One region of the Nocardiopsis sp. iso_40 genome, then DNA from elsewhere that is predicted to be linked to it. Evidence: riboswitches for the same ligand, from Rfam matches in the RefSeq annotation. Region 1 holds a riboswitch; the other holds the start of a gene.

Region 1 (11,976 bases):
CAACGGCCGCCTCGTGCCGCTGGAGAACGAACTCCACAACGGCGAGACCGTCGAGATCCTCACCTCGAAGGACCCCGACGCCTGCCCAAGCCGCGACTGGCTCAACTTCGTCAAGAGCGCACGGGCCCGTAACAAGATCCGGCACTGGTTCACCAAGGAGCGCCGAGAGGCCGCGATCGAGCGGGGCAAGGACGAGATCGCCAAGTTCATGCGCAAGCAGGAACTGCCGGTCAAGCGCCTGTTCAGCGGCGAGACCATCATCGCCCTCTCCAGGGACCTGCGCTATCCCGACGTCGACTCCCTCTACGCGGCCGTGGGCGAGCGCCAGGTCAGCGCGCAGAGCGTGGTCAGCAAGCTCGTGGACTCCATGGGGGGCCTGGAGAGCCACACCGAGGACATCGCCGAGTCCGCGCTGCCCTCCAAGGTCGCCACCACCAGGCAGCGCTCCGGGAACCCGGGGGTCGTCGTGGCCGGCGGCGACGCCGACGTCTGGGCCCGCCTGTCCAAGTGCTGTACGCCCGTGCCCGGTGACGACATCGTCGGTTTCGTGACCCGGGGCAACGGGGTGTCGGTGCACCGCCAGGACTGCGTGAACGCCGCCAGCCTGGACCGCGAACGCATGGTCGACGTCGAATGGCGGCCCACCGAGGACTCGATGTTCCTCGTCGCCCTGCACGTGGAGGCCCTGGACCGCTCCCGGTTGCTCTCGGACATCACCCGGGTGCTCTCCGACCAGCACGTCAACATCCTCTCCGCGACGGTGCAGACCAGCCGGGACCGGGTGGCGCAGAGCCGGTTCACCTTCGAGATGGCCGACCCCACCCACCTGGGCAGCGTCCTGCGGTCGGTCCGCGGCGTGGACGGCGTCTACGACGTGTTCCGCGTCCGCAACTGAGGAGGCCGTTCGGACCCGGGCCCCGGCCGGGCCGCGGGCGCGCTCGTGCAGCAGCCGTGCCCGGCCGCTGACGGCGCAGGCGTCAGTCCTCGGCCTCGGTGAGCAGCCGTCGGGTGCGGTCGGGGACACCCGGCGCGAGGGTACCGACGACGTCCGCCAGGGTGACCGCGGCCAGGCTGGACCGCCATGCCTGATGGGCCTGGCGCATCGTTACGGCCAGGACGCACGGTTCCCGGCAGTCCTCCTCGGGGAGGGCCCCTCGCCCCTGCTGTCGGATCTCGCGGCACCGGTACGGGTCGGCGGCGCCGTCGACCGCCTCGATGACGTCGAGCACCGTGATCCGGGACGCCGGACGGGCGAGTCGGAAGCCGCCCCGCGGCCCCGTGGTCCCGGCCAGCACGCCGCCGCGGGCCAGGTGTGCGAGTTGCTTGGCCAGGTAGGGGGCGGGGACCCCGAAGTGCTCGGCGAGGCGCCGCGTACTGACGGTGTCCTCCGGGGCGAGCTGCGCCAGGGAGGCGGCGCAGTGCAGCGCCCACTCGGAACTCTCGGGAAGTTTCACCTGTCCAGTCTATCCGATTAGCGCTATTGTGGATCTCTGATATCCATAATTGATCGGGAGGTCGGCGTATGCGTGTTGCGGTGGTCGGAGCCACGGGCCGGATCGGAGCCCTGACACTGGCGGCTCTGCGCGGGGGCGGCCACGACGCCGTCGCGATCAGTCGCGGCCACGGCGTGGACGTGCTCTCCGGGCAGGGGCTGGACGAGGCCCTGACCGGGGTCGACGCGGTGATCGACGTCCTGAACTGCACCTCGGGGGAGGAAGCCGAGAACGTCCGTTTCTTCACGACCGCCACCGAGCACCTGATGGCCGCGGAACGGCGGGCCGGAGTGAGCCACCACGTCGTGCTGTCCATCGCCGCCGTGGACCGGGTACGGGGGAACCCCCACTACGCGGGCAAGCGTGCGCAGGAGGCCGCGGTCGAGGCGGGACCGGTGCCCCACACGATCGTTCCGGCCACCCAGTTCCACGACTTCGCGGCCATGGTCGCCTCCTGGACCGAGACCGACGGTGTCGCCGGGATCGCTCCGCTGCTGGTGCGGCCCATCGCGCCCGAGGACGTCGCGGACATCCTGGTGCGCGTCGCGGTCGGCGAGCCCCGGGGACGGCACCGGGACGTGACCGGACCCGGCCCCCAGGACCTGGTCGACATGGCCCGCCGCACCCACGCGGTCCGCGGCCACCGGGTCGAACTCGTGCCGACCTGGGAGAACGGGATCTTCGACGCCTCCATGGCCGGCAACGTGCTCCTGCCCGCCGCGGACGCCGAGGTGGCCCCGACCTCGTTCGAGGACTGGCTCGCCGCCCAGGCGGGGTGAGCCTCCCGGGGCGGTGGCCTGGCCCGGGGGCTCCGGCCGCCGTCCCCGGGCCGGTTCTCAGCTCTGCCGGTCGGCCCCCTTCTCAGGGTCCTTCTGCGCCTTGGCCTCCTTGCCCAGCAGGAAGGCCATGGCTGCGAAGACGACCACGCAGGCGATCAGCATCGGAGTCCGCAGCACCGGGACCGGGTCGACGGCCGAAATGATCGCGACCAGAGCACAGCACACCCCGGTGACGGCCATGTAGGTGTTGACTCTGCTGTTCTTCTCGGTCATGGGGGCGCACGCTTTCCGTGTGGGGGGAGTTACGCAAGGAAGCTACCACCGCGTCCTGTCGGGACCGCGCCTGCCGGAAAAGCAGTGGTACCCCCGGGCGCCGAACGTTAGCGTGAGCCCGCCCGTGCCCCCCACGAGAAGGCAGGCCCCGTGCTCGAAATCCACCCCCTCCGGGCCGAGGACGTCCGCCCCCTGGAACTGCTCGCCCAACGGCTCTGGCCGCTGAGCCCGCACCCCGGCGGGCTCGGCTGGCAGCTGGCCACCGGGCAGCTCTCACCCGACAACACGCTCCTGGCCCACCGCAACGGTGAACCCGTGGCCTGGGCCGCGGCCGAGGAGCCCAACGCCCTCTTCCCCCGGAGCCAGATCACCCTCCAGGGCGCCTCCGCCGACCCCGGGGCCGGGTCCGCGCTCCTGGACCGGGCGATGGCCCGGGTCGGTGGCGCCGCCGTGGACCTGCTGGTCCTCGACGGCGACGACGAGCTCCGCGCGCTCGCGGAGAGGGCCGGTTTCGCCGTGGCGGAGGAGAACGTCTTCGGTGAGTGGATGTGCCGGTCCGCCACCGAGGAGGACGTCGTCCTGCCGGAGGGCTACCTGCTCCGTCCGGTGCGCGAGGGTGAGCAGGAGGCCAGGGTGGAGTGCCACCGGAGGGCCTGGAAACCCGCCGACCTGCCCTGGCCGGAGCGCGTGGGCCAGGTTGACCCGGACCTGACCAGCCGTTTCAGCCGGGAGCGCTACGACAGCACCCGCGCCGGTCTGCTGTACGACCGTGAACTCGACCTCGTGGTCGAGGCCCCGGACGGTTCACTGGCGGCCTGCTGCGTCGTGTGGTGGGACCCGAGGAACCGCTGCTCCGAGATCGAACCCCTCGGCGTGGTCCCCGAACACCGGCGCAAGGGCCTGGCCAGCGCCATGGCGCTGGAGGCCTGCACCCTGACCGCCCTGCGCGGCGGGGACCGGGTGTTCATCAACACCTCGCCCAACGAGGCCTACCCGACCCCGGCCAGGACCTACGCCACGGTCGGCTACGAAACCGCCGAACGCGGAACCGTGTACACCCGGCCGGCCCGCTGACCCGGAGGAACAGGACGGACGACCTCCGGGGCCGCCGTCCGGACACACGACGGGCCCCGGTCCACCCAACGGGGTGAGCCAGGGCCCGTCGTGTGTCCGATTCAGAGGCGGATCGTCGTGGACCGCACGATCTGGAACACCGGGTGCCGGTCGGCCTCGGCCTCGAACGCCTCGTCCGGTGCCTCCGGCGGGGCGTCGAAGTACGGCCCGACCACCGCGGCCCTGGGGTGGTTCAGGTACTCCCTGAGCAGCGGTGCCGCCTCGGCGGAGCCCAGCTCGCGCACGCTCACCAGCTCGATCCAGCCGCCCTGGCGCAGCGTCGCGAAACCGTCCTTGCGCAGGTTGCGCACCCAGTCGGCCTCCCCGTAGGGGGAGACCAGGTACCGGCCGCTCTCACTGTCCAGGACACTGAGCGGGATGGTGCGCAGGAAACCGGACTTGCGCCCACGCGTCGTGAGCAGGTGCAGCTCCGGCGGGCACGCCCCGTACTTGACGAAGCCGCTGACGAACGCGTTGGCGGTCCGCCGCAGCTTCGTCATCTCGAACCGCTTCGTCGGTTCGTTCACCATCTTCGGCAACTCCCTCACTCGGATGCTCCCATTGTGATGGTTGTCGGCCTTCGATGGCACCCGTGGCGTGCCTCCTCCTACCGGAACGCGGAGATACCCGTCACCGCCTGGCCGATGCTCAGCGCGTGGATCTCCTCGGTGCCCTCGTAGGTGGCCACCGTCTCCAGGTTCACCATGTGCCGCATCACCGGGTACTCCAGCGTGATCCCGTTGGCGCCGTGGATCCCGCGCGCCGTCCGCGCCACCCGCTGCGCCGCCGCCACGTTGGCGAACTTGCCGAAACTCACGTGGTTGTGGTGGCAGTCCCCCTCGTCCTTCAGCCGACCGATCCGCAGCGCCGCCATGTTGGCGTGGTTGACGTCCACCACCATGTCGGCGAGCTTGCGCTGGGTGAGCTGGAAACCGCCGATGGGCTGCCCGAACTGCTCACGGGTCCGCGCGTAGTCCAGCGCGGCCTCGTAGCAGGCGCGCGCCGCACCCGCCGCGCCCCACACGATCCCGTAGCGGGCCTCGTTCAGGCAGGAGAGCGGGGAGCCCAGACCTCCGGAGCCGGGCATCACGGCGTCGGCGGGCAGGCGTACGTCCTCCAGGACCAGCTCCGAGGTGATCGAGGCGCGTAGCGACAGCTTGCGGTGGATGACGTTCGCGGAGAAACCCGGGGTGTCGGTCGGCACCACGAAACCGCGGATGCCGTCCTCGGTGGCGGTCCACACCACGGCGACGTCGGCCACCGAGCCGTTGGTGATCCACATCTTGGTGCCGTTGAGGACCCAGTCCGAACCCTCCCTGCGGGCGCGGGTACGCATCGAGCCCGGGTCCGAGCCGGAGTCGGGCTCGGTCAGGCCGAAGCAGCCGATCGCCTCGCCCGCGGCCATCCTCGGCAGCCACTCGTTCCTGTGCTCCTCGGAACCGAACTTGTGGATCGCCGCCATGGCCAGGGAGCCCTGCACGGACACGAAGCTGCGCAGCCCCGAGTCCACCGCCTCCAGCTCCCGGCAGGCCAGACCGTAGGCGACCGCGCTGGAGCCGCCGCAGCCGTACCCCTCCAGGTGCATGCCGAGAACGCCCAGGTCGCCGAAGGCCTTGGCGAGGCCGCGCGGGTCGGGGATGGTCCCGGCCTCGAACCAGTCGGCGACGTTCGGCAGGAGCTCACGGGAGGAGAACGCGCGGACGGCGTCACGGACGTCGCGTTCGGTGTCGGACAGTTCGGCGTCCACCGCCAGGAAGTCGAGGGGGTCGGGTGCGGCGGCCTTGCGTCGGGAGTCGCTCATGGTGGGTGTCCCTTCGTGGTGCTTCGGTGACGTGTGTGAGGTCTGTGGGGGGACGGTCCGCCGGGCCTAGCGGGTCTCGGAGCTTTGGACGTCGGTCTGCTGGACGGCCCCGCTCCTGAGCAGGCCCTCGATCCGCTCCGCGGTCAGGCCCAGCTCGGCGAGCACCTGCGCGGAGTGCTGGCCCAGCAGCGGGGGAGCGGTCATCGGGGTGGGCGTGTGCTCCATCCGGAAACCCGCCCGTACCTGTTCCAGGAGCCCGGCGGTGGGGTGCTCGACCGTGCGCAGGACGTCGTCCCCGCTGGCGTCGGCGGTGCGCAGAGCGTCCAGTACGCCCCGCACCCGGCCGACCGGGACCCCGGCGCCGACCAGGACCTCCATCCAGTGCCCGGCGGGCCGGGTGCGCAGTGTCGCCGAGAGCTCTCCGACCAGCTCGTCCCGGTGCGCCACCCGGTCCGGGTTGGTGGCGTAACGGGGATCCCCGGCCAGGTCGGGGCGGTCGATGGCGGCGCACAGCCGCTGGTACAGCGCGTCGTTCCCCGCGGCGACCACGATCTCCGCGTCCTGGGCGGGAAACGCCTGATACGGCACGATGGTGGTGTGCGCGTTGCCCACACGGGCGGGTTCGGTGCCGGTGACCAGCGCCTGCTGGGTGAGGTTGACCAGGCTGGACAGGGTGGAGTTGATCAGCGAGACACTGATGTTCTCGCCCCGCCCCGTGGCCCGGGCCCGCATGAGCGCGCCGAGGATGCCCACGGCGGCGTTCAGCCCGGTGAGGACGTCGGTGAGCGCCACCCCCACCTTGCTGGCCGGGCCGTCGGCGGGCCCGGTGGTCGCCATCAGGCCGCTCTCCGCCTGCACGACGATGTCGAAGCCAGGGCGGGTGGCGGGCTCGTGTTCGGGGCCGAAGCCGCTCACCGAGCAGTACACCACGGCCGCGTTGCGTCTGCTGATCTCCTCGTAGCCCAGGCCGAGCCGGTCGATCACCCCCGGGCGGAAGTTCTGGATGACCACGTCCGAGGTGGCGCAGAGCTCCTGGACGGCGGCCAGCCCCTCGGGGTCCTTGAGGTCCACGGCCAGGCTGCGCTTGTTCCGGTTCACGGACAGGAAGTAGGCGGCCTCGCCGGGGGAGTGGTGCTCCCGGTGCTCCTCGGCGGGTTCGGCGTAGGGCGGCCCCCAGGACCGGGTGTCGTCGCCCCGGCCGGGCTGCTCCACCTTCACCACCTCGGCGCCCATGTCGGCGAGGAGCATGGTCGCGTACGGACCCGCCAGGACCCGGGACAGGTCGGCCACCCGTACCCCGGCGAGTGGCGGGGACGGGTCCGGTTCGGGGGCGGATCCGGTTTCCGGGCTGTTCGCGCTCACGTGGAGGTCACTCCTTGCCGTCGGGGTCGTTGGCGGGGCCGCCGGGCAGCTGGTCGCCGTCCCGCAGCTGGTAGTAGGTCTCCAGGCAGCGGCGCAGCGCGGTGGTGAGGGCGGCGCCGGAGTGGCCCGCGTACCGCGTCTGGACCCGCTGGACGATCTCCGCGATGTCCTCGGTCACCGAGGCGCCCTCGACCAGGGCACGGAAGAAGTCCTTCGCCAGGTCGGTGAGCAGGGTGGTGTCCGCGGCGACGATACGGCCGTCCGCGGAGTCCACCGCGAGTACGACGCCGAGCCGCTGGTACTGGGAATGGCTCGCCACCGAGTCGGGGAGGCGGGCGTAGCCGGAGATGAGGACAACCCTGGGGTTGCGGAAGATCTGCTGAATACGGTCGTCGCCGTACAACGGAAGGCACCTCTCGTCTGCGGGCATGCGAAAACTCCAACGCACTGGAGTCTCGCGCCTGAAGGGCGGCCGGGGGAACCGGACACCCGCGACATGAGGGCAGTTCGGGACCAGTATGGCCCAGCCGTGGCAGCGGGTGTCAAGCGGGGTCGTGGTCCAGGACACACGGACACGCGGATGCGTCCCCGGCGGACCCTGTGTTACATTTCGGCACAGGTCACGAGTACCAGCGACAAGCCCCGGCTAGCTGGTCGGCAACCCTCCTTCCGCGGTGGGGTGCCCCGGGTGAGGACCAGGTCCCGACACGACCGTGTCAGACAAGCGCGGACCCCTGAGGTGAAGCCGTCATCCGGCGTACCCCTGCGGGTCCCACGACTCGCAGAAGAGGTGCCCCATGACCACTGTCGTCCCGTTCGACTCCACCCGCTCCGCCGCCCGCACGGCCCACGCCGCCGACCGGGCCGCGGCCCCCGAGTGCTCGATCGTCACCGCCGAGGGCGGGGTCCCGCTGGTCACCGGGGAGTACGCGGAGTACGCCAACTTCGACTACGCGGCCAGCGCCCCCTGCCTGACCAGTGTGGCGGAGGCCCTCTCCGAGGCACTGCCGTTCTACGCCAGCGTCCACCGCGGCGCCGGACACCACTCGCAGGTCAGCACCGACGCCTACGAGCGCGCCCGCCGCAGCGTCGCCCGCTTCCTCGGCGTGCGCACCCAGGCGGACCAGGGCGGTTCCGCCGACGCCGTGGTGTTCGTCCGGGGCACCACCGACGCCGTCAACCTCCTGGCCCGGGCGGTGCCCGAGGGGTGCACCGTGGTGGTCTTCGAGTCCGAGCACCACGCGAGCCTGCTCCCCTGGGAGCACCCGGCCTCACGCGCCGCGAAGGTGGTCCGGCTGCCTCTGCCGGAGAGCCCGGAGGCCGCCGTCGGGGCCGCCCGTGCCGCTCTGGCGGATGCGCCCGAGGGTCCCAGGCTGCTCTGCGTCACCGCGGCCTCCAACGTCACCGGTGAGATCTGGCCGGTGGAGGAACTGGTCGAGGCCGCGCACGCCGAGGGCGCCCGGGTGCTGGTGGACGCCGCCCAGTACGTGCCGCACCTGCCGTTCAGCCTCACCGGGACCGGTGCGGACTACGTGGCCCTGTCCGGGCACAAGCTCTACGCGCCCTTCGGTTCGGGCGTGCTCGCGGGCCGGGCCGACTGGCTGCGCGAGGCCACCCCGTACCTGGCCGGCGGGGGAGCGACGCGGAAGGTCACCGAGTACGACGTCGTCTGGAACGACCTCCCGGCCCGCCACGAGGCGGGGAGCCCCAACGTGCTGGGGGCCGTGGCACTGGCCGCGGCCTGCGACACCTTCACCAACCGGACCCTGTCCCTGCAGCACATCCGCGAAGCCGCGCTTCTGGAGCGCCTGCGGGCCGGCCTGACGGAGGTCGACGGTGTGCACGAGCTGACCCTGTGGGGGGCCGAGCACGCGCGGGTCGGGATCGTCTCGTTCGTCGTCGACGGTCTGCCCGCCGACCTGCTCGCCGCGGCGCTTTCCGCGGAGTACGGGATCGGCGTCCGGGACGGTCTGTTCTGCGCCCACCCGCTCACCGGCCACCTGCTGCCCGAGGGGCACACGCAGGCGGTGCGCGCGAGCCTGGGCGTGGGAACCACCGAGGAGCACGTCGACCGCCTGGTGGGCGCCGTCGCCGACCTGGTGGCGAGGGGGCCGCGCTGGGAGTACGCCGACTGCGACGGCCGTCTCGCCCCGGTCCCGGACCCGCGCAACGTGCTTCGGAGTCCGGACACCGAAGCTTGAGGGCGGGGCGCACACCGCGCGGTGTTCGGGGCGGGAGCTTCGGGACCTCGGGCTCACAAAAGCTTGCGACGCACGACCCTACATAAGGCGCAATAAGGCACATTTCACCCAGGTATGTGCTGGGGATCACGTTCACAAGCTGTACTATCAGGCCCTGACGGCAAGGCGCGCCGTCGCCGGACCCGACCGGTCCGCCCCGACGGAGCGTCCTGCCTCCCGCGAGCGAACCGGCTGGGGGAGCGTGATCGTGACGGACGTCCGAGGACCCAAGGCAGGTCCCCTCACGGCCGTGTTCCGAGAACAGAAACCCCCGTACGTCCCGGGACGCGAACCCCGGGTCGTCAGCCTCGGCGGGAGCCCCTGCCCGCCGCCGGACCCGGCCCGAGCCGAGCAGACCCGCCTTCACCAGGCCTTCCTCGGCCGGGTCATCGACTACCTGTGCGCCGACGCCGGCATCCGCCAGTTCGTGGACTGGGGGTGTTCCGTGCCCGGGACCGCCGAGCGCGTGCACCGGGCCGACGCCGAAGCCGCGGTAGTGCACGTCGCACCGCACGGGACCGCCGGGATACTCGCCGCCGCGGACGACGCGGCCGTCCTGTCCGGTGAGGCTTCCGGTACCGGGGACGGGGCCCTGCTCCGCCGCCTCCACACCAGCGGGCTCGTCGACTTCGACGAGCCCGTCGCCGTACTGATGACCCGCCCCTTCACCGAGGAGGCCCCGCCCACCGGGCTCGCCGCCCTCCACTCGGTGATGCGCGGCGGAGGTTACCTCGCCCTCACCTCCACGGCGCCCCGAACCGTGGTCGAACGGGCCTTCGACCCCTTCCTCCTCGTCGAACCGGTGGTCGCCGATCTCACCTGGTGGCCCTACCCGGATGACGACGTGCCCGCCCCGGGATGTGGAACCCTGGGCGGACTGGGCCGTGCGCCCGAGCGAGGAAGGGGAGTGCGCCGATGGCACTGAACTGGAACGGCGAGATCCTGGCCCAGATGCGGTTCTACTGGGACTTCTCGCTGTGGCCCCGGCTGGAGGGGCTCACCGACGCGGAGTACTACTGGGAGCCGGTCCCGGACAGCTGGACCGTGCGTCGGCTGCCGGACGGCCGCCACGCGCCCGACGGCGCCTACCCCGCACCCGAACCCCCGCCGGTCACCACCATCGCCTGGCGCCTCGGCCACATTGTGGTGGACCTGTTCGAGACCCGCATCAACTGGCACTTCGGCGACCGCACCGCCAACCGCGACACCATCGACTGGCCCAGCAGCGCAGCCGAGGCCAGGCAGCGCCTGCGCAACGCCTACCTCACCTGGTCCGACCACGTCCAGGAACTGGACGACGACGCCCTGGCCGTCCCCGTGGGCGACGCCGAGGCGCCCCAGTGGTCCGACTTCCCCCTGGTCGTGCTCATTCTGCACCTGAACCGCGAGTTCATCCATCACGGGGCCGAGATCGCCCTCCTACGGGACCTCCACCGGGCCCGCTTCGGTGCGGAACCCACGCACTAGAGCACGTGCAGCGGGTCCACCCGGACCTGGGCCAGGTGTTCGTCCCGGCGTGCGCTGCGCGCCGAGGCCGCCGTCTTCAACGCCCGGGTGAGCTCCCCGACCGACCCGCGCGGTACCCGCAACAGGGCCCGTTCGGTCTGGTCGGTGCTGCTGTCGGTGCGTTCCTGACCCACCGGTACCGGACCCAGCAGCTCGGCCCGTTCCGGGAGCTCGATCTGGTCCAGCAGCTCGCGCACGTGTTCGGGGGCGCCGGTGACCGAGGCCATCGACACCGCCGGGGGGAACCCGAGCTCCCTGCGCTCGGCCAGCTCCCGTTCGGCGAACCCACCCGGATCCCAGCGCACCAGCGACTGCACCACGGGCAGTGAGACGTCCGCGGACACCACCACCGCGCCACCCGGCCGTACCAGAGCGGAGGCGTTCAGCCAGCGCCGCAGAGTCTCCTCCGAGGCACGCAGATCGGCCCGGTTGAGCAGCGCCCACCCGTCCAACAGGACCGCCGCCGCGTATCCGCCGCCGGTGACCGCCGGTTCGGCTCCGGGGGTGGCCACCACCAGCGACGGTTTGTCCGGGACCTCGGAGAGCACTTCCTCACGGCCGGAGGTACGAACGGTCAGCGACGGGAAGGCCCGGCCCAGCTCTTCCGCGGTCCGGCGGGCACCCACCACCACCGCGCGCATCCGACTCGCCCCGCACCCGGGGCACGCCCACTGCCCAGCCACCCGGCCGCACCAGCCGCACGAGGGCATGGCGTGTGATCCGCGCACGGCCAACGGCCCGTTGCAGGCGTCGCAGCGCGCGGGTTCACGGCAGCCCGCGCAAGCCAGGGTGTTGAGGTAACCCCGGCGCGGAACCTGGAACAGCACCGGACCGCTCCTGGCCGCCTCGCGTGCCGAACGCAGCGCCACGCTCGGCATCCGCGCGGACCGGGCGGCCCCGTCCCGGGCGAGTTCGCGGTCGTCACCGGCGGGTTTGACCAGCGGGGCACGGCTGCGCAGCGTCGCCCGGTCTGCGACCAGCGGACGCGCCCACCCGGACTCCACCAGCAACTGGGCGTCGGTGGTGCGGGTGTGTCCGCCGATCAGCGCCGCGGCGCCGGCCCGGTGCGCCCGCATCGCCAGAACCGTGCGTGCGTGCAGGTATGGGGCGTGCGGATCCACGTGCACGTCGTCGCCGTCGTCCCACAGGACCACCAGCCCCAGGTCGCGGACGGGTGCGAAGACGGCGGCCCGGGTGCCCACCACGACCCGTACCTGGCCGCGTAGCACGGACAACCAACTCCGGTACCGTTTCGCGGGGCCCAGGTCGGCGGTGAGCGCCGCGTGGCGGCCCTCGCCCAGGTGCCGGGTGAGCGCCGCGTCCACCGCGGCCACGTCGCGGCCGTCGGGCAGCACCACCACGGTGCCGCGCCCCGCGCCCAGGGCGGCCTCGGCCGCCACCGCGATCGC
Region 2 (11,976 bases), 2.5 Mb from region 1:
ACGAGGTCCGTCCGGGCGGCCGGGCCCGGTAACGGCGAAACCGGGCGGCCCCCTGCGGGGACCGCCCGGTCGTCGCGGGCGAGGTCGCGTATCCGGACCTCATGCGCCTACGGGCCCGAGGGCCCGGGTGTCACGGACCTGCTAGAAGTCCATGCCGCCCATGCCACCGGTCGGGTCGCCGGCCGGGGCCGCCGCCTTCTCCGGCTTCTCGGCGATGACGGCCTCGGTGGTCAGGAACAGACCAGCGATGGAGGACGCGTTCTGCAGAGCGGAACGGGTGACCTTGGTCGGGTCGATGACGCCGTCCTTGAACAGGTCGGTGTACTCGCCGGTGGCGGCGTTGAGACCGAAACCGGGCTCCAGGTTCTTGACCCGGTCCGCCACGACGCCGCCCTCGAGGCCGGCGTTGACCGCGATCTGCTTGAGCGGCTCGGCGATGGCGCGACGCACGATGTCGGCGCCGATGGCCTCGTCGCCCTCGAGCTCCAGCTTCTCGAACGCGGGGACGCTGGCCTGCAGCAGCGCGACGCCACCGCCGGGCAGGATGCCCTCCTCGACCGCGGCCTTGGCGTTGCGGACGGCGTCCTCGATGCGGTGCTTGCGCTCCTTGAGCTCCACCTCGGTGGCGGCACCGGCCTTGATGACGGCCACGCCGCCGGCCAGACGCGCGAGACGCTCCTGGAGCTTCTCACGGTCGTAGTCGGAGTCGGTGCGCTCGATCTCGTTGCGGATCTCGTTCACGCGACCGGCGATGGCGGTGGCGTCACCGGCACCGTCGACGATGGTGGTCTCGTCCTTGGTGACGACGACCTTGCGGGCGCGGCCCAGCAGCTCCAGCTCGGTGTTCTCGAGCTTGAGGCCGACCTCCTCGGTGATGACCTGGCCGCCGGTCAGCACGGCGATGTCGCCGAGCTGGGCCTTGCGGCGGTCACCGAAGCCCGGGGCCTTGACGGCGACGGACTTGAAGGTGCCGCGGATCTTGTTGACCACGAGGGTCTGCAGGGCGCCGTCGGCGACGTCCTCGGCGATGACCATCAGCGGGCGGCCGGACTGCAGGACCTTCTCGACAACGGGCAGGAACTCGTTGTTGTTGGAGATCTTGGAGTTGACGATGAGGATGTAGGGGTCCTCGAGGACCGTCTCCATGCGCTCGAGGTCGGTGGCGAAGTAGGGCGAGATGTAGCCCTTGTCGAAGCGCATGCCCTCGGCGAGCTCCAGCTCGAGCCCGAAGGTCTGCCCCTCCTCGACGGTGATGACGCCTTCCTTGCCGACCTTGTCCATCGCCTCGGCGATGGTCTCACCGATCTGGGTGTCACCGGCGGAGATGGAGGCGGTGGAGGCGATCTGCTCCTTGGTCTCGACGTCCTTCGAGAGGTTGCCGAGCTCCTCGTTGATGCGGGCCACGGCGGACTCGATGCCGCGCTTGAGGCCGATCGGGTTGGCGCCGGCGGCGACGTTGCGCAGACCCTCGCGGACGAGGGCCTGGGCCAGGACGGTGGCGGTGGTCGTACCGTCACCGGCGACGTCGTCCGTCTTCTTGGCGACCTCCTTGACCAGCTCGGCCCCGATCTTCTCCCAGGGGTCCTCGAGCTCGATCTCCTTGGCGATGGAGACACCGTCGTTGGTGATCGTGGGGGCGCCCCACTTCTTCTCCAGAACGACGTTGCGACCCTTCGGGCCGAGCGTGACCTTCACGGCGTCCGCGAGCTGGTTCATGCCACGCTCGAGGCCGCGACGGGCCTCCTCGTCGAACGCGATCAGTTTGGCTGCCATTGAGTTCTTGTCCTCCCGTGACCGGGCTGATACGCGATGGGACGAGGCGTGCGCCCGCGACGGACGACCGCGTCCTACCCGGCAACCCTGCTGCCGGAGGGCCACGGTCTCGCAGCCTCGATCCGGTTAGCACTCGGTAGAGGTGAGTGCTAACCACTCCCTTTTTTAGCACTCGGCCATGGAGAGTGCAAACGATGTGGTCACGATTTCCCTACCCCCGGACACGCCTCCCACCTGCACGGACAGCCTGTTATCTGGTGATTTGAGCGTTCGGCGAACAGATGACGAACCCTGGGTGCGCATCCGAGGGGATCCCCGTGGGACCCACAGGCCCCACCGACCCCACCGACCCCACGGGCCCCGTCAAGGCCCCGGGCAGGCGCGACGGGGGTCAGGTGCTCGGTCGGCGCAGGGAGCGCGCGCACGCCGCCGGCGCCGGAAGAGCCGGCCCGGTCGCGGCTCCCCGGACACGTTGAGGGGGCGGGTGCAGTCGGCACCCGCCCCCTCAACACGGTTCGTGCGATCAGCAGCCCCCGGCGACCGCGGGGATGATCGAGACCTGCTGACCGTCCTTGACCTCGGTCTGCAGGCCCTTCTCGAAGCGGACGTCCTCGTCGCCGACGTAGACGTTGACGAAGCGGCGGACCTTGCCGTTGTCGTCGAGGATGCGGGCGCGGATGCCCGGGTGGTTGGCCTCCAGGTCGTCGAGGATCTCGGCGAGGGTGCCGCCCTCGGCGGTGACCTCGGAGGCGTCGTCGGTGTAGGTGCGCAGGATGGTCGGCACGCGGACGCTGGCGCTCATGGTGTTCGTACTCCTGGGAAGTGGGTGCGGCGGGATACGGCCGGGGCTCGCCCCGGGGCGGCGGTTCAGGCCAGGCCCTCGGCCTTGAAGGCGTCCAGGGACGGCTTGATCGTGGCGGTGACGCCCGAGTCGACGGCGTTGAGGGTCTTGAGCCCGTCACCGGTGTTGACGATGACCGTCTCGGCCTCGGGGTCGAGCCTGCCCTCGCGCACCAGCTTGCACAGGACGCCGGTGGTCACGCCGCCCGCCGTCTCGGCGAAGACGCCCTCGGTCCGGGCGAGGAGCTTGATGGCGTCGACGATCTCGTCGTCGCCCACGTGCTCGACCGAGCCGCCGGTGCGCTGGGCGATGTCCAGCACGTACGGGCCGTCCGCGGGGTTGCCGATCGCCAGGGACTTGGCGATGGTGTCCGGCTTGACCGGCTGGATCACGTCGTGGCCGTTCTCCCAGGCCCTGGCGACCGGGGAGCAGCCGGTGGCCTGCGCACCGAACACCTTGTAGGGGCGGTCCTCGACCAGGCCGACCCTGATCAGCTCCTGGAACCCCTTGTCGATCTTGGTGAGCTGGGAGCCGGAGGCGATCGGGATGACGATCTGCTCGGGCAGGCGCCAGCCGAGCTGCTCGGCGATCTCGTAGGCCAGCGTCTTGGAGCCCTCGGCGTAGTAGGGGCGCAGGTTGACGTTGGTGAAGCCCCAGCTCTCCCCGGCCTCGTCCCCGATGAGCTCGGAGCAGAAGCGGTTGACGTCGTCGTAGTTGCCGTCGATGGCGACGACCTTGCCGCCGTACACGGCGGCCATGACGACCTTGCCCTCCTCCAGTCCGGCCGGGATGAACACGCACGACTCGAAGCCGGCCCGTGCGGCGGCGGCGCCCACGGCACCGGCGAGGTTGCCGGTGGAGGAGCAGGAGAGGGTGGTGAAGCCGAAGGTGCGGGCGGCCTCGACCGCGATAGCGACTACGCGGTCCTTGAAGGAGTGCGTGGGGTTGGCCGAGTCGTCCTTGACGTGCAGGGACCTCAGGCCGAGTTCGGCGGCGAGGCGGTCGGCGCGCACCAGCGGGGTGAGGCCGGGGTTCATGTTCGGCAGCTCGGCCACGTTGTCGGGGACCGGCAGGAGGGAGCGGTAGCGCCAGATGTTCTTGGGGCCGCTCTCGATCTCCTCGCGGGTGACGTTCCCGAAGTCGTAGGCGATCTCCAGGGGGCCGAAACAGAACTGGCAGGCGAAGATCGGCGTGAGTTCGTACCGCTCGCCGCACTCCCGGCAGGACAGGGCGGTTCCGGGTCCGAAAGCGCGAACGGAGGTGGGTTCAGCGGCGGTAATCGCCATGGCGAGGCGTCTCCCCTCATCTTTCCTGGTGGCCACCTTGACCCCAGGCCGGAGTTGGCACCTGCCTCGACGGGTCCGCGGTGGTCGCGTCCACATGTCGAGATGGTTGCCGGGGCTTCGCAGGGCCGGTCCCTCCACCCCTCTGGATGAGCAATATGAAGTTGTCGCACTTCCGCTTGGAGAGCGCACCGTCACTGTAACGGACGTGTTGACCGGTTTTCCACGACGGGTGATCCGGATTACACCATCCTTCTCATATCGTGAGACACGATGAGACGGCGCCGCTCACGGGGCCGCCGCCGCGCCCGCCGTGTTTCCGCCCTGTGACGGTCTCCACCATTGACCTCGGGGGTGTTTGGGGCCCCTGTCCACAGGCGAGACCTAGGGGCATGTTCCGCGGGCGCACAGCCCGCCGCGCAACGCCCCGGGGAAGCGTCCCACTCCCCGCCGCATCCGTGATTCTCTCGAGAGGACGACCACGTGGACAAGGCCCAGATCCTCATCGCCTCCAACAGGGGGCCGGTCTCCTTCTCCACCGCCGACGACGGCTCTCTGGAGCACCGGCGCGGCGGTGGCGGCCTGGTCTCGGGGATGATCTCCGTGGCCACCGAGATCGACAGCCTCTGGGTGTGCGCCGCCCTGTCCGACACCGACCGGCGGGCCGCGGCCGAGGCCCCGGAGGCCCGTCTGGACAAGGCGCACGACCTCGACGGCATGCGTGTCCACATGCTGGACATTCCGGAGGACACCCTCGCGGGCGCCTACACCGGGGTGGCCAACTCGACCCTGTGGTTCGTCCAGCACATGCTGTACGACACCCCGAACAAGCCCTCCTTCGGCTCGGAGTTCCGCGAGCTCTGGGAGGACTACACCGCCTACAACGACGCCTTCGCCGAGGCCCTGGTCAGCGGTGCCGCCGACAACGCCCGCGTGGCCGTGCAGGACTACCACCTGGCACTGGTACCGCGCCTGTTGCGGACGCGCCGCCCCGACCTGCGGATCGCGCACTTCTCGCACACCCCGTGGGCGCCGCCGGAGTACTTCCGCATGCTGCCCGCCCAGGTGGCCCGGGAGCTGTTGGAGGGGATGCTGGGCGCGGACCGGCTGGGTTTCCTGAGCCCGCGCTGGGCCGACGCGTTCCTGCGCTGCTGTGCCGAGATCCTGCGCGCCGACGTGGACCTCCAACAGCGCACGGTGGAGCACGGGGGACGGATCGTCGAGGTGGGCGTGCACGCCCTGGGCGCGGACGAGGATGGACTCCGGGCGAGCGCCGCGGAGCCCGCCGTGGCGGACCGGCGCCGGACCCTGCGCGAGGCGGTGGGCGACACCCGGCTGATCGTGCGAGTGGACCGCACCGAGCTGTCCAAGAACATCGTGCGCGGGCTGGAGGCGTACCGGGAGCTGCTGCGGGCGCACCCCGAGTGGCGGGGTCGGGTCACCCACCTGGCGTTCGCCTACCCGAGCCGCGGTGACGTGCCCGAGTACCGCGAGTACACGGACTCGGTGCTCCGGCTCGCCAAGGAGATCAACGAGGAGTTCTCCACCCCCGAGTGGACGCCCCTGGTCCTGGAGGTCAACGACGACTACCCGCGTTCGCTGGCCTCGTTCCAGATGGCCGACGTGCTGCTGGTGAACCCGATCCGGGACGGCATGAACCTGGTCGCCAAGGAGGGGCCGGTCCTGTCCGAACAGGACTCCGTGCTGGTGCTGTCCCGTGAGGCGGGCGCCGCCGACGAACTGGGCGAGGGCGCACTGCTGGTCAACCCCTACGACACCGTGGAGACCGCCGAGGCGCTGCACCGGGCCCTGTCGATGCCCGAGGCGGAGCGCCGCAAGCGCCGGGAGCAGTTGGCGGAGGCGGCCGTGGCGCTGCCGCCGCGCCGCTGGTTCCAGGACCAGTTGCGCTCGCTGGGGCTGCGCTCCTGAGGTGTGTTCGGCCCGCCCGTCCGGGGCGGGGTCGCGGGGCCGTGTCCCTCACCGGACACGCCCTGCGGCGGAGCCCGGGACTCAGCCGGTCCCGGCGCTCCCGTCCCGGCGCGCCTCGGCCTCGTCGAGGAGTTCGGTGATGATGCCGGTCTTGGCGTCGGCGTAGTCCTGGATCCTGTCCCAGGTGTGCTCGGCGAGCTCGCGCTTGACGGCGGTGTAGCGTTCCCGCGCCCCGGCGTCCTCGGTGAGGTGGTCGCGGAGGAGCCGCATGCGGTCGATCTCCGCGCACCCCTCGGTGAACACGTGCAGGTTGATGTTGACGCCCGGGCCCTTGAGGACCCGGTGCTCGTACCAGTCGGGTTCGCGGATGGCCAGGGAGTACCCGGCGGCCTCCAGGTCGGGGAGGTAGGCGGCCTCGTCCGCGGAGTCGGCGACCGCCAGGAGCAGGTCGAGGCAGGGTTTGGCGGCCAGGCCGGGCACCGAGGTGGATCCGACGTGGTCCAGGGACAGGACCCGGTCGCCCAGGACGCCGCGGAGCCGCCCCTCCTCCTGCCTGAACAGGTAGGGCCACTTCGGGTCGGGATCGCAGATGCGCACACGACCGTTCACGAGGTGGTGTGACCGGGGGTCTGCTCCGATCACCTTTTCTCCTCGCGAGGGCAGAGAGGGTGTTTCGAGGGAGGACATCCACAAAGCCTTGTCCCCTGCGGTGCGCGAGTCAAGACCCTCCGTGTCGCTTACATATGCACGCGCAGATTTTGCATGACGGACCGTTGACCAGGCATGACCGTACGCGACAGTAAAGCCGGAGGGGTGCCCGAAGGGCTCCTGAGCCCGTCCCGGGCGGGCGCTCGGAACACTGTCGGCCGCCCGGGGCCGCGGCCGTCCGCCGCGGCGACCGCCCCTACCCCCTGCGGCGTCGGCCGCCCTTCCTGCGCCGCGAGGGGCGCTCCTCGGCCCGGGCCCGATCGGCCCGCTCGGCGGCCAGCTCCTCGTCCTGCGTCCGCCGCTCGGCCGCCACACCGTAGGGGTCCTTGCTGGAACGGCGCACCCACAGCGCCAGAAGGATCACCACGATGGCGAGGACGACGCCGACCAGGGCGAACCAGATCCACACCGGCACGTCCGGGGAGTCCTCCTCGACCAGGTCCTCGTCGAGCAGCGGGTTCTCCTGCGCGACCTCCGCGGCCTGGGCGGCAGCGCTGGGAAGGTGCAGGAGCGGCAGCCCCTCCGGGCCCTGTGGGGCGTCCCCGACCAGCGCCTCACGGACCTGTTCCGGGGAGAGCTGCGGGTACTCGGCCCGCAGCAGCGCGGCCGCCCCGGCGGCCACGGCGGCCGCGTAGGGGGTTCCGGTCACCTCGTTCAGTCCCATGTCCGTCCCGGCCGCCTCCAGCGCCGCCCCGGGCGCGAGGAGTTCGACGGACGAGGTTTCGGGCGGGTCCGGGACGAGTCCCCCGTTCTCGTCCACACCGCCCACGGCGAGGACGTTCGGGTCCTCCTCGCCGCCGGCGGGGGCGACGACGAGGGTCCCGTCCTGGACCGCCTCCGCGGTGGCCTCCGACTGCTCCTCGTCGGTACCGACCTCCTCCGGCAGCAGGACGACCTGGGCGCCCGCGTCCACGGCGTAGCGGATCGCACCGGGCAGGTCGTCGCCGGGCAGCACCAGCAGCTCGGCCTCCGGGGCGACGCCCAGGACCCCGCCGTCCGCGTCCATACCGTGTCCGTGCCCCGCGACCAGGGAGGCCGCGGCCGTGCCCTGTTCGGTGTCGGTGCCGTTGCCGCCGAACTCGGTGTCCACCTCCAGGTCGTCCCGGATATCGGGGTGCTCCTCGTTCACGGAGACACCGGGCAGGGCCACGGTCAGGCCCTGGCCCCGGGTCGACTCCCAGACCTCCTGTGCCCCGACGGACTGCAGAGCCCACTGCTCCGGCCGGAAGTCGGGGACCCCGTCGGCGGCGGCTGGAACCGCCGTCAGTCCCAGTACGGCGAGCGCCGCGCAGGCCCCCGCCGCGGCGCCCGGTACATGGCGCGTGTGTGTCCTGTTACGGCTGTTGCCCCCGAGCACGTCAGGCTCCCTCGAACGTTGCGGTCGGCATTCCGCCGGGCCCTCCCCGGACCCTCGCAATTCTGTCATGGGCACAGGATTCAGGCTTGGACAAGTGGCCTGGAGGGTAGGAAACGTAACTGTATCCCTGGTGCCAGTCCTGGGTTCTCCGTTCCTCATCCGGCATGTCGAGTCGCTAGCATGAGTCGCGCCGATCCGGACAAACCAATTACCCGTCCAGGGGGTGTCCCATGCCGAATATCGGTCCGCCCGAAGGCAGTCAGTCGGCCCTCGCCGAACGCGAACAGCGCATCCTCGCCTTCGAACGCCAGTGGTGGAAGTTCGAGGGCTCCAAGGAACAGGCGATCCGTGACGAGTTCGGGTTCTCCGCGACCCGGTACTACCAACTGCTCAACGGACTGGTCGAGCGCCCCGAGGCGCTCGCCTTCGACCCCATGACCGTCAAACGTCTGCGTCGGCTGCGCGCCGACCGCCGACGCCAACGCAACGCGCGCCAGTTGGGCATCCACCTCTGACCGGCGTCCCGAGTGCGGCCGCCCGGGAGACCCCCGAGCCCGCGCACCCCGACCCGCGCGCTCCCCGTCGGCGGCCACCGCCCCGTCCGGGCCCGCACACGCGCGCCCTCCCCATCGACAGCGACAGGGTCCTGCCTTGCCTCAGCCCCGACAGCACGGAACGCCCGAGCGGAACAGGCCGAGCGGTCCGCACGCACAGAACGAGCCGACCGGTGGGAACGGACTGCCCGAACCGACCACCCCGACCGGGCGGGCCGCGCTCGAAGCACTGCTCACCGAACCCGCGCGGGCACTGTTCGCCTTCGACTTCGACGGCACCCTGGCACCCATCGTCGCCGACCCGCGCGACTCCGCCCCCCAACCGGGGATCGTGGCCGCGCTGACCGAGCTGGCCGACCTGGTGGGCACCGTCGCGGTGATCACCGGGCGCGGCGCCGCCACCGCGGTGGACCTCGGCGGTCTGGACCGGGTACCCGGCATCACCGTGCTCGGACACTACGGCGCCGAGCGCTGGTCCGAGGGCCGTGTGGTGGCCGCCGACCCGCCGCCCGGGGTGGCCCTGGTCCGGGCCGAGCTCCCGGGCCTGGTGGACGCCTCCGGCGCACCGGAGGGCACCTGGATCGAGGACAAGGGCCGCTCGTTGGCCGTGCACACCCGGCGCGCCGCCGACCCCGACAGGGCGCTGGAGCTGCTGGGCGGACCCCTGGCGGAGCTGGCCGAACGCGCGGGGCTCAAGGTGGAGCCCGGGCGGATGGTGATCGAACTCCGTCCACAGGGTGTGGACAAGGGTGCGGCCCTCACCTCCCTGGTGGAGGAGAGGGGCGCGCTCCACGTCCTCTACGCCGGTGACGACCTGGGCGACCTGCCCGCCTTCGAGGCGGTGGCCGCGCTGCGTGCGCGTGGCGTGTCCGGCCTGACGGTGTGCTCCTCCTCCGCGGAGGTCACCGCGGTGGCCGACGCCGCCGACCTGGTCGTCGGCGGACCCGCCGGGCTGGCCGACCTGCTCGGCCGCCTCACGGAGAGGATTCGTGGGCTTGCGGCGTGAGCGCCGAACGCGCGGCCGCCCGCAGGTCCACCAGCCCGGTGCGGTCGCGCCCGTAGTGCACGGCGTTGGTGAGCACACCGACGTACCGTCCGCTCTCCGGGTGCATGAACAGGCTCGTCCCGGTGAAACCGTTGTGGTAGACCACCCCCTCCGGGGTGACCAACCAGGCCAGTCCTCTCGACAGCCGGGCACCCGCGTCCACCTGCGGTGACCAGCTCTCCCGAACGAACGAACCGGGAATCGCCCCGGCGCCGCCCTCGTGCAGGCGGAGCATCTCCCGGGCATAGGCGCCCAGGTCGATCGCGGTGCTGAACACCCCGGCGTGCCCCGCCACACCGCCCATCAGCGCGGCCGCCTCGTCGTGCACCACGCCCCAGGAGGGCGCCGCGCCGACGAGACGGCGCTCGGTCGGCGCCACGCTGGGCGACCTGGCCAACGGACCGTAGGCGGTGGACCGCATGCCCAGGTCGTCCCACAGGCTGGCGGCCAGCCGGTCCAGCCCCTTGCCGTACAACCGCTCCAGGAGCAGCCCGAGCAGGATGAACCCGCGGTCGACGTACTGGTAGCCGGGCTCCTCCAGCGGATCCGCCAGAATCGCCTCGGCCAGGTCCTGGTCGGTGCCCACGTAGCGCTCCAACCAGGTGACCTGGTCGAGCCGGCTCGTGTGGGTGAGGATCTGCCGGGTCGTCACCCAGGCGCCCGGCAGGTCATCGCCCGGGAAGTACTCCGACATCGGGGCGTTCAGGTCCAGGGCCCCCTCGGCGACCGCCCGGCCCACCAGGGGCCAGGTCGCCATCACCTTCGTCAGGCTCGCGACGTCGTAGGACACGTCCGGTGCCGTGTCGTGTTCGCTGTCGGTCCGTCCGACCGCCACGAACTCCCACATGCCCCCGGTCCCGACCACGGCGGTCCCGCCCGGAAGCCAGCCCGCGTCCACCATCACCTTCAGGACACCGCGGATCCGCGCCCCAGTCTCCGTGAGCCAGTCACCATCACGCACAACACGCCTCCCCCCGAGCGGTCTACCCCACACTCGGCGGATACCCCGTTCGCTCCGCCTTGTCACACCCGGACCGTCTCCGCACAGTACGAAACCCCCACAGGTCATGGCCGTAACCGGGGCTTTCGGGCGTGGCGAAGTAGGCTTGCGCCCACGAAGCTCCGAGGAGGACGATGAGCAGCAAGACCCCCGTTCCCGCAGGTTTCGTCGGCGTGGCCGGCAACATCGGGATCAAGGACCCCAAGGACGACTTCTTCGCGGTGGTCTCGCAGGCCCCGGCGGTGGTCTCCGCCGTGTTCACCCGGTCCCGGTTCGCCGCCCCGAGCGTCAGGCTCAGCCGGGCGGCCGCGGCCGACGGACACGCCCGCGGGGTCATGGTGATCGCCCGAAACGCCAACGTGGCGACCGGCCAGATCGGGACGGCCGACGCCCGTGAGGTCCAGGAGGGTGTGGCCCGAGCCGCCGGTGTCGCCCCCGACGACCTCCTGATCGCCTCCACCGGGGTCATCGGCCGCCCCTACCCCATGGAGAAGGTCCGCTCCTACCTGGACGGTCTGCCCGCGGAGTTCCCCCCGGCCGACCTGGACCGCTCCGCCGCGGCCATGATGACCACCGACACCCGCCCCAAGATCGCGACCGCCACGGTGGGCGGGGCGACCCTCACCGGGATCGCCAAGGGCGTCGGCATGATCGAGCCCGACATGGCGACCATGCTGACCTGGTTCTTCACCGACGCCGAGCTGGAGCAGCCGGTTCTGGACGCGGTGTTCCGCCGGGTCGTGGACCGGACCTTCAACGCCCTGAGCATCGACACCGACACCTCCACCAGCGACTCCGCGGCGGTTTTCGCCAACGGACTGGCCGGGCCGGTGGAGGCCGCCGAGTTCGAGGCCGCCCTGTACGAGGTGGCGTTGAAGCTCGTCCGGATGATCGCCTCGGACGGCGAGGGCGCGGGCAAACTCGTCGAGGTCCGGGTCACCGGGGCTCGCGACGACGCGCAGGCCAAGCGGATCGGCAAGGCCGTGGTGAACTCGCCGCTGGTCAAGACGGCGGTGCACGGCGCCGACCCCAACTGGGGCCGGGTCGCGATGGCCGTGGGCAAGTGCTCCGAGGAGACCGACGTCCATCCGGAGAACGTACGGATCGTGTTCGGGGACGTGGAGACCTTCCCGGCCGAGGCCACCGAGGAGACCCTGGAGCGCGCCGCCCAGCACATGAAGGGCGACGAGGTGGTGATCGGCGTCGACCTGGGCATCGCCGAGGGTGCGTTCACCGTCTACGGCTGTGACCTGACCGAGGGCTACATCAGGATCAACGCCGACTACACGACCTGAACCGCGCCGCTCGGCGTACCCGCGCGACCCCGCGCGCCGGTCCCGGCGCGCGGGGTCGCGGTGCCTCTCCCGACGGACGGGACGAACGCAGTGCTGTTCTCGCCCCGAGCGCCCCGTCCGTACCGGGCCCCGCGGCCCCTCGGGTGGTCAGAGACCCACGACCTCCGGGTGGGTCGCGCCCCGGACGGCTT

Evidence for each region. Region 1 has a riboswitch for S-adenosylmethionine ahead of AC0VYD_RS18110 (aminotransferase class V-fold PLP-dependent enzyme). Riboswitches for the same ligand answer to the same signal wherever they lie in the genome.
Region 2: it holds a riboswitch for S-adenosylmethionine, as region 1 does, so the genes downstream of both, thrC (threonine synthase) here and AC0VYD_RS18110 (aminotransferase class V-fold PLP-dependent enzyme) in region 1, are expected to answer to the same signal.

Annotation. Positions count from the first base shown of each region.
Region 1 is NZ_CM149666.1:4,155,015-4,166,990, reverse strand. It holds gene AC0VYD_RS18155 (RelA/SpoT family protein) at 1-895, shown strand, start outside; gene AC0VYD_RS18150 (RrF2 family transcriptional regulator) at 978-1,454, opposite strand; gene AC0VYD_RS18145 (SDR family oxidoreductase) at 1,523-2,272, shown strand; gene AC0VYD_RS18140 (hypothetical protein) at 2,330-2,545, opposite strand; gene AC0VYD_RS18135 (GNAT family N-acetyltransferase) at 2,696-3,619, shown strand; gene AC0VYD_RS18130 (nitroreductase/quinone reductase family protein) at 3,721-4,188, opposite strand; gene AC0VYD_RS18125 (acyl-CoA dehydrogenase family protein) at 4,266-5,459, opposite strand; gene AC0VYD_RS18120 (CaiB/BaiF CoA transferase family protein) at 5,526-6,821, opposite strand; gene AC0VYD_RS18115 (DUF3870 domain-containing protein) at 6,829-7,224, opposite strand; SAM riboswitch class IV at 7,440-7,554, shown strand; gene AC0VYD_RS18110 (aminotransferase class V-fold PLP-dependent enzyme) at 7,619-9,022, shown strand; gene AC0VYD_RS18105 (SAM-dependent methyltransferase) at 9,312-9,986, shown strand; gene AC0VYD_RS18100 (DinB family protein) at 9,977-10,528, shown strand; gene AC0VYD_RS18095 (primosomal protein N') at 10,525-11,976, opposite strand, start outside.
Region 2 is NZ_CM149666.1:649,364-661,339, reverse strand. It holds gene zwf (glucose-6-phosphate dehydrogenase) at 1-32, shown strand, start outside; gene groL (chaperonin GroEL) at 142-1,773, opposite strand; gene AC0VYD_RS02855 (ubiquitin-like small modifier protein 1) at 2,297-2,575, opposite strand; gene thrC (threonine synthase) at 2,641-3,900, opposite strand; SAM riboswitch class I at 3,914-4,053, opposite strand; gene AC0VYD_RS02845 (alpha,alpha-trehalose-phosphate synthase (UDP-forming)) at 4,381-5,826, shown strand; gene AC0VYD_RS02840 (GrpB family protein) at 5,908-6,513, opposite strand; gene AC0VYD_RS02835 (S8 family serine peptidase) at 6,731-7,891, opposite strand; gene AC0VYD_RS02830 (DUF3263 domain-containing protein) at 8,122-8,406, shown strand; gene otsB (trehalose-phosphatase) at 8,630-9,451, shown strand; gene AC0VYD_RS02820 (serine hydrolase domain-containing protein) at 9,420-10,451, opposite strand; gene argJ (bifunctional glutamate N-acetyltransferase/amino-acid acetyltransferase ArgJ) at 10,625-11,785, shown strand; gene AC0VYD_RS02810 (phosphoenolpyruvate--protein phosphotransferase) at 11,933-11,976, opposite strand, start outside.